One region of the Wukongibacter baidiensis genome, then DNA from elsewhere that is predicted to be linked to it. Evidence: riboswitches for the same ligand, from Rfam matches in the RefSeq annotation. Region 1 holds a riboswitch; the other holds the start of a gene.
The links. A riboswitch is a leader RNA that binds a small molecule or an ion and turns the genes downstream of it on or off. The one in region 1 is predicted to bind cyclic di-GMP.
Positions count from the first base shown of each region.

Region 2: another riboswitch for cyclic di-GMP. It lies ahead of R9X47_RS09885 (Na-translocating system protein MpsC family protein); the one in region 1 lies ahead of R9X47_RS05730 (hypothetical protein).

Region 1 is NZ_CP138202.1:1,200,421-1,204,409, reverse strand. Features, by position in the region: gene R9X47_RS05735 ([Fe-Fe] hydrogenase large subunit C-terminal domain-containing protein) at 1-1,074, opposite strand, end outside; cyclic di-GMP riboswitch class I at 1,471-1,558, shown strand; gene R9X47_RS05730 (hypothetical protein) at 1,671-2,456, shown strand; gene R9X47_RS05725 (sensor histidine kinase) at 2,932-3,989, shown strand, end outside.
Region 2 is NZ_CP138202.1:2,194,461-2,198,449, forward strand. Features, by position in the region: gene R9X47_RS09875 (methyl-accepting chemotaxis protein) at 1-928, opposite strand, end outside; gene R9X47_RS09880 (PAS domain S-box protein) at 944-1,393, opposite strand; gene R9X47_RS09885 (Na-translocating system protein MpsC family protein) at 1,593-1,955, opposite strand; cyclic di-GMP riboswitch class I at 2,128-2,213, opposite strand; gene R9X47_RS09890 (iron-containing alcohol dehydrogenase) at 2,428-3,588, opposite strand; gene R9X47_RS09895 (MerR family transcriptional regulator) at 3,612-3,989, opposite strand, start outside.

The sequences.
Region 1 (3,989 bases):
CTCAACAACATCACTTCCAAAGACATTATTCTTTATAGGAGTTATTTCTTCATTTAAAGCTATTTCATCGTCATTTAAATCGTAGTCTTGGCTTTGAGGAATAGATAGATGCTTTTCAGATAATCTTCGTATTCTATTTTTGGCAATAAATGGACTTTCAATGGCCAGAACTCCTCCAACGCAACCATTTGTACATGAAAGGAGTTCAGCAAACCTAATTCCAGTTAATCTTCCATCCTCTATATCATCTAGAATGTTAATCACATTCTCTATACCATCAACACATATATAGTCTTCGATTCCAAGGGCTGAGGTCTCTCCACCAGCCTTAGCCCAACCAATACCCTTTCCAGAAAGATAATAAGGTAAAGGCTCTAAGGATGACTCGAGATTTCTAACTATAAATGGATGTATTTCTTTAAAAGATATAACTCCATCAACGGAAGACATCTTTGAGCCTATTGGATTTTTTACACTAGTTACCTTAGATGGACATGGACTAATAAAAAATACACCGATGTCAGAAGGTGAAAGGCCAAGCTTTTTACATGCCTCTTTTCTTGCTATAGTAGCTGCTATCTCCATAGGTGATTCTATAGGGAGTATATGATTAATCAAGTTAGGAAATCTTACTCTTATAAGCCTTACAATAACTGGACATGAAGAAGATAGTAGTGGCTGTATATCACTGGTTTCAATTATTTTTTTTGTATATTCTGTATAGATGTCAGCGGCTCTTGTTACTTCAAACACTTCATCAAAACCCACGGCTTTTAAGGCAGCTAATATTTTACCAGGTTTATTTTTACTTCCAAATTGGGAATAAAAACTTGGTGCTGGTAGAGCAATTTTATATTTATATGGTTCTATATTATCAATAGAATCCGAAACGCTATCTTTGGCGTGTTCAGGACATTTTCTTATGCATTCTCCGCAATCGATACATTTAACTCCTGTTATTCTCGCTTTTCCATTTCTAACTCTAATAGCCTGAGTTGGACACTTTCTAATACAGTTAGTACATCCAATACATATATCATCTTTTAAAACCACAGAATGAAAATTACTGCTCATAATAGACCCTCCGTTTTCGTAAGAAAGATATATTTTGCATTATATTCTATTATCAATTAATCAAATATATACAATACAATAAATATTTTACATTCAAAGACTTGATAGCTAACCTATATGATGATGTTAAATATCCAGAACGTAATAGATTTTTCGTAACTTATATAATTAATAAATTTATTTTTTTAAAGCACCTATAAATTATTGTAACATACTTAATAATCTTAAGCATGTGAAAATTCTATTATTTTTATAAGTTTTCTAAATTTTGTTTAAAAGATAAAGGGGACATCGTAATTAGCTTCTATAGAGAAGTATATATAAGTGGTTATAACCAAATTGATATATACGACAAAATATGATATCATATTACAATATGTGATAAAAAATTATATGATTAGAAAGTGGCACACCTGTCGAAAGGCAGGGTCGCAAAGCCATGGGTCTAAGGGAAAAAAGTTCCTATGATTGCCAGGTTGCCTAAATATTATAGTATGCTATTGAGGCAACTGCATTTGTGTAGTTGTCTTTTTCTATAGAATTTACAGTGTATGATGAGCTAGGATTAGTAATATTAGTGAAGCGGAGGAGTTGGAGTGGATAAGAGATTTACAAAAACAATAGAAATGCCTGATAGTACACTGAATTTAAAATCTCCATCACAACTAAATCTAGAATATAGATTGTTAGACGCTATGGATGAAGAACTAATTTTAGATGCTGCCGAGTGTCTTTCTGAAACCCTTGTGGAGACAGATAGTTGCAGAGGAAAAATAAGCGAACCTATGGTAAATGCCTTGGGATTATCCAAAAGAGATATGTTCGAATTTGCTTTAAAATGTATTAGAGATTTGGTTGTTCATGAGTTATCATTTGTTGCTTTGGATAAAAAAACTAATAGAGTAGTTGCTGTAGTTGTAAGTGAAAATTTTGATCCCGAGAAAAAGAACTTTAGTTTTAAAGGGAGTTTAGCACCTATGAATGACATTGTAGATTTCCTAGCTGAAATTGACAATAGGTTTCTTAATACAGTTCAGTTTAAAACCGGATGCATGGCGGAAAAAAATGAATATGTGCAAGTATTTATGTGTGGCTCTAGGTTGGCTAAGTTCAGAGGATATGTTATTGCAAAGCTAATAAAATTGATTATGGATAGAGCAAGGAAGAATGGATATAAGGGAATATTCGCTAAGACAACAACATCTGGATATGCTAAAATTTTTACGGAATATCATAATTTTCACTTAGTCTATGACAAAGAAAACAAGCCCATACTTAAAACATTCTCAAGTGTTGAAGCCTTAAAAAAAATACCTCCAGAGATATCAGAAGACTGTAGGATTTTTTATAGGGCTTTGGGAAACGATCGAACTCTTTTATAGTAAAATAAGAATGCTGAATACCAGATATAAACCCCTTTTAATAGATACATTTATGTGGCTTAAAAATATCTATTAAAAGGGGCTTTTTTATAAATTAAAGAGTTAAAAAATAATATGGGCTCTGCCTGGAAGCAGTAGCCCTATTGTAGAGGTAATGCTAAAGATTTTTCTATTTTAAGAGAGGATTATGATTAGCATTTCTTATAAGTATATACTACATGAGTAATGTTAACTAAAGATTAATACAATGTTAAATCTATGAAAAGTGTAGTTTCGTGGGGTAAATAAATGATTTTTTCAAAAAAACGGGATGGAGTGATAGAGATTCCAGTGAAAACTTTAATTTATACACATCAAAAATCCTAAGAAACATCAGATATTTTGATAAGTTTAACTAGGAACTCTCTATATATGGTAAAATATTATTGAGTTTGATGCACTCGGAACCTACGTAGTTAAATATGGAGGATAGATAATGTTTAAAAGTATATTTAATAAGCTTTTGATTACTAATCTAATTATTATAGTTTGCATAATTTCAATTTTGTCCCTTATTCTATCGGCAGTTTACAGAGTACATATCTTTAATGAAAAAGAAGAGTCACTTAACTTTGTAGCAATAAAGGTTCAAGAGGTCGTTAATGACTTTAATAATAAAGATCTTTCTAAAAAGGAACTAGAAGCCTATTTGAATTCCTTAGGATATATTACTGATTCAAGCATCTATCTATTAAAATTAAATAAAGAGAGCTTAGAAAACCCAGAAAGCCTAGAGCAAGCAAATGAATTTATGGAAGGATATCTAATAGATGATTTGAAAAAAATACTTGATGATAATGTAGTTTTTAGGAAAAAGCACTATTCTAAAGAATTGGATACCTTTCTTGTTTTTCTAGGGGTACCATTAAAAGTGAATTCAGAAATAAGTGGAACGATTTTAATTTTCTCACCTGTAAATCAAATAACGAGTAATATTACTAGGATGAATCTAATTATCTGGTCTACGGCACTTATAGCTATGATATTGAGTGGAATTTTCATTTATATTAACTCCCTAAGAATATCTAGGCCAATTAAAAGAATCGACGCTGCGGCTAAAAAGATTGCTTCTGGTGAAGAGACAGAGGATTTAGTAGTTAGTTCTCAGGATGAGATTGGGCAACTGGCACTTACATTTAATTATATGAAAAATAAACTTTCTGAAATTGAAAGCATGCGACGGGAGTTTATAGCCAATGTATCCCATGACTTAAAAACCCCGCTTACTTCGATAAATGGCTTTATAGAGGGAATGATTGATGGAGTCATAGGACCTGATGAATACAATGAGAGTTTTAAGATCATTAAAGATGAAACCTCGAGACTTATGAAGTTGACTAACGATATTTTACAGCTATCTAAAATTCAATCAGGGGCTTTGAGATTATTAAAGGAAGATCTGCATCTAAGAAATTTACTAGAAGATATTGCAAGTAGCGCGGTTATGGGGTTAAATGATAAAGAAGCTTCAATTGATATAAACTGTGATAATGA
Region 2 (3,989 bases), 990 kb from region 1:
TTCCTAGTATTATACCGGCTATTGATATAGCTAGTGTCTTATTTCTAATGTCTACTGCAGTCGCCATATATTCCTTTACAGGTATATTTACAGCTACAGACCAGCTTCCAACAGGCTTGTACATATTAAGCTTATATATCCCCTCATATGTATAAAAACCGTAGTGCTCTTCACCATTTATCATTCTTTTAACTTGTTCATTCAACTCCGTACTACTGCTAGATCCTAAATTTTCTTTCAGTATCTTATCTTCCTTTGGATGCTGAAGAAGCACTCCCTTCGAGTCAATCATATATGCATATCCAGTTTCCCCTACATTAACTTCCTTCACAACATTTGATATACTTTCAAATTTGATTACTATCCCTATTACACCTACTATTTCTTTACTGCTTGTTCTCAATGGAATACTATAGATAGTTACAGGCTTATTTGTTAATTTAGACATTACGACTTCATTCCAATAGCTTTTACCTGTTATACTTTCTCTAAAATATTCTCTCTTAGATACATCAATTCCAATATTTGCACCATCACTTGAGTCAAGTATCACTGTCCCACTATTATTTATAATTACTATTTCTTCAGATATATCTTCAATTGCTCCTCTAAATTCCTTCAAGGTTTTTTTGGTAAGTTCCAAGGTTTCATTATCTACTTGACCACTTTTAACTTCATCTGAGTATTTTATAATGGATGGCAATTGACTCAATGTGTTACTAAGTTTTTCAATGCTATTCATCTCAAGTTTTATCTTATCAACTACTCCATTCAGCTCAGTTTTCAGATTGATTTCAGCCTCATGCTTTAAGCTGCTGCTGGTACTTCTGTAGGAGTAAAATCCTACTGCCGATACCGGCACAATAATTAAAATTAGAAAATACACCATTAATTTTGACATTAATCTAAAACCTTTTTTAGTTTGCATGCTATTGCCTCCCTCTTAAAAATTTATTTGTTCAACTTCAGTCAAGTCTTTTACCACCTTAGACATAATATCAACAGCTCTTTCATAGGTTCTTAAAACCTCCTTTTGTTCTGTAAATTCTCTTATGCATTCTACTAAAAAAATCTCATCATTTACTTCCAGTATAGTAGTTTGAATATCAACATCTATTAATTTTTCATCCTTAGTTTTATGTTTGGTTATAACTCTATGATTCTTCTGTTCATTGAAGAAATACTTCATGATTGCATCTACCCTTTGTTTTTCATCTTCCGGAACCTTTAAGTCCCTTATATAAAGATTTTTAAACTCTTCATCACTATACCCATATAAATTGACAGCCGCTTCATTAGAAAAAACCACTTTATATTTTTGATTGAAAATAAGTATTGGTATAGGCAGATAGTTGAAAAAGTTAATATCACTCCACGTCATTTCTTTGGACATGTTTTCTCCTCCTTAGCCACTTTATAAAAATTACTCAGATTAATCGAACCCCTTCGTTTTGGTCGGATTTCTCTTTGAGAAATAACCTCATATAAAAAACCAGCATAATATACGGTATCGGATTTGATACCATCTACTACCCCGGTGTACGTCAAGCCAAGATTTTATCTTTTTTTCTTGTCAATCAGTCCTGCCAGCCTTATTCAATTATTAATGTTAGCTTCGCCACATCTTCAATTGGGCTTCTATAAGCAAAAAGAAATTTAACTTCCTTTTCGACTATCTCAGATATATATTCTTCGATAAAATTTATATTTTTTGCAAAGAATCTCTCTCTTATTTCATTAACAAACCTTATATCCTCAGGATCCTTATTTCCTAATAAGCTTTTTTCTATGTCTACAAGATATCCCTTAAACTCCACCTCAATAATATCCTCTAGTATTTTCACTTTAATATTTTGAGGTCCTCTGCCAAGTTTATTCTTCATAAAGTTAGACATAAAGCTGATTATTTTATTCTGTTGTTTTATTCTTTTAGCCTTAAAGGTCGCAACCGCCATATAATCACAACTTTACTATAAATTTTTGGATAAGTTAATTATACAATCTGCTCAGATTACTAAGCATTTAATCTGGGTTTAAATATATAAAAGGCATCTATGATTTCATAGATGCCTTTTTTGACATAATAACTAATGGGTATCAAAAATAACCCATATACGTTAATGTTCCTTCGGCAACCTGTCAATCATAGGATCTTATCCCTTAGACACATGGCTTTGCGTCCTTACCTTTCAGTAAGTTTGCCATTATCGTTTCAAACTTTATTCTATTGTTTTTTAGTACACTTTTAATCTTTATAGGTCCTTTGTACTATTTACTATAATTCAAATATATATTATTTAATGTTTAATGTCAACAATTTTTGCCAAAGTTAGATTTAATTTTAACAATTTCTCATATAAAATTATTTTTTTATACAAACTACGACATTTAACTACGAATTTCGACTTTTAAAACAAGCTCTATTTGCTATTTTGCAAGTTCGTATATTTCCTTAATAGCATCTTTATCAAGCTTTACATAGCTACCTATTGTATTTGACCCAGCAGCCTTAAGAGCCATTTCTTCAAAACGGTCATCACTTATATCAATTTCACTTAATCTAATAGGCATTTCTATGGATTTAAGGAAGACCTCAAAGCGACGAATTCCCTCTATTGCAATCTCTTTATGGTTTTCAGGATTGTACTCAACATCCCATACTCTCACTGCATACTGGACAAGCTTATCAGGATTCTTTTGTAAGCAATATTTCATCCATGCAGGAAAAATAATTGCTAGCCCAGCTCCGTGGGCAATATCATATATACCACTTAGCTCATGCTCAATATTATGTGACGCCCAATCACTTTCACGGCCTGTATCTAACAGACCATTGTGTGCAATGGTGCTTGCCCACATTATTTCTGCACGTGAATTATAATCTTCTGGTTCTTTTAATGCCTTTGGAGTATTATGAATCATTGTTTTTAATGTTGCCTCGCAAAGACGATCTGTAAAGTCTACATTCTTTGTATTTGTAAAGTATCTCTCCATTACATGGGCCATGATGTCTACAGCTCCACATGAAGTCTGATAAGCTGGTAATGTAAAGGTTAATTCTGGATTCATGATGGCAAACTGAGGGCGCAGTACCAAACTCCCCATAGCTCTCTTCAGCCACCCTTCTTCATTTGTAATGACCGCACCATTACTAGTCTCGCTACCTGCCGCAGGTATAGTTAATACAACACCTATTGGTAATGCTTTACTTACGGCCGTTCCACTAAAGAAGTCCCAAACGTCACCATCATATACAGTTCCTGCAGCAATGGCCTTAGCAGAATCAATAACACTTCCTCCACCAACGGCTAATATAAAATCAACACCTTGTTCTTTACACATTCTAATACCTTCCCTAACCAGTGAGAGCCTTGGATTAGGCTTTACACCTCCAAGTTCTATAAACTCTATATTTTCATCTTGAAGACTCGTAACTATTCTTGAATAGAGGCCAGTTCTTTTAATACTACCGCCACCATAATGCAATAGAATTTTCTTACCATATTTCTTAGATTCAATTCCTACAGTCGATTCTGTCCCTTTTCCAAAGATGATTTCCGTTTTGTTATTATAGTTAAAATCTAACATGTTTTCTTCATCTCCTTATTACCCTATTTATTATCTTCATTAGACCTTGTAGAGCATTGAGAGCATCCACTATGGCCTAAGATTTCTATCTTTTTGTCAATTTTATCAAGATACTTATTTAACTTATCTAGATCCTCTAATACTTTTTGGCGATGCCTCGTTAAAATCTCTTTTTTACGAGAGATCGTCCTGTGAGTATTGTTTTGATCATGCAAATTAATAATATCTCGAATATCGGCTATCGTCATACCCGTTTCCTTTAGACAACGAACAAACTCAATCTTTCCGATATCATTATCGCTGTACACCCTTACACCATTTATATTCTTTTTGATTGGCGGAATAAGACCTTCTTTTTCATAATATCTCAATGTATGTGTGCTTAAGCCTACCTTCTTAGA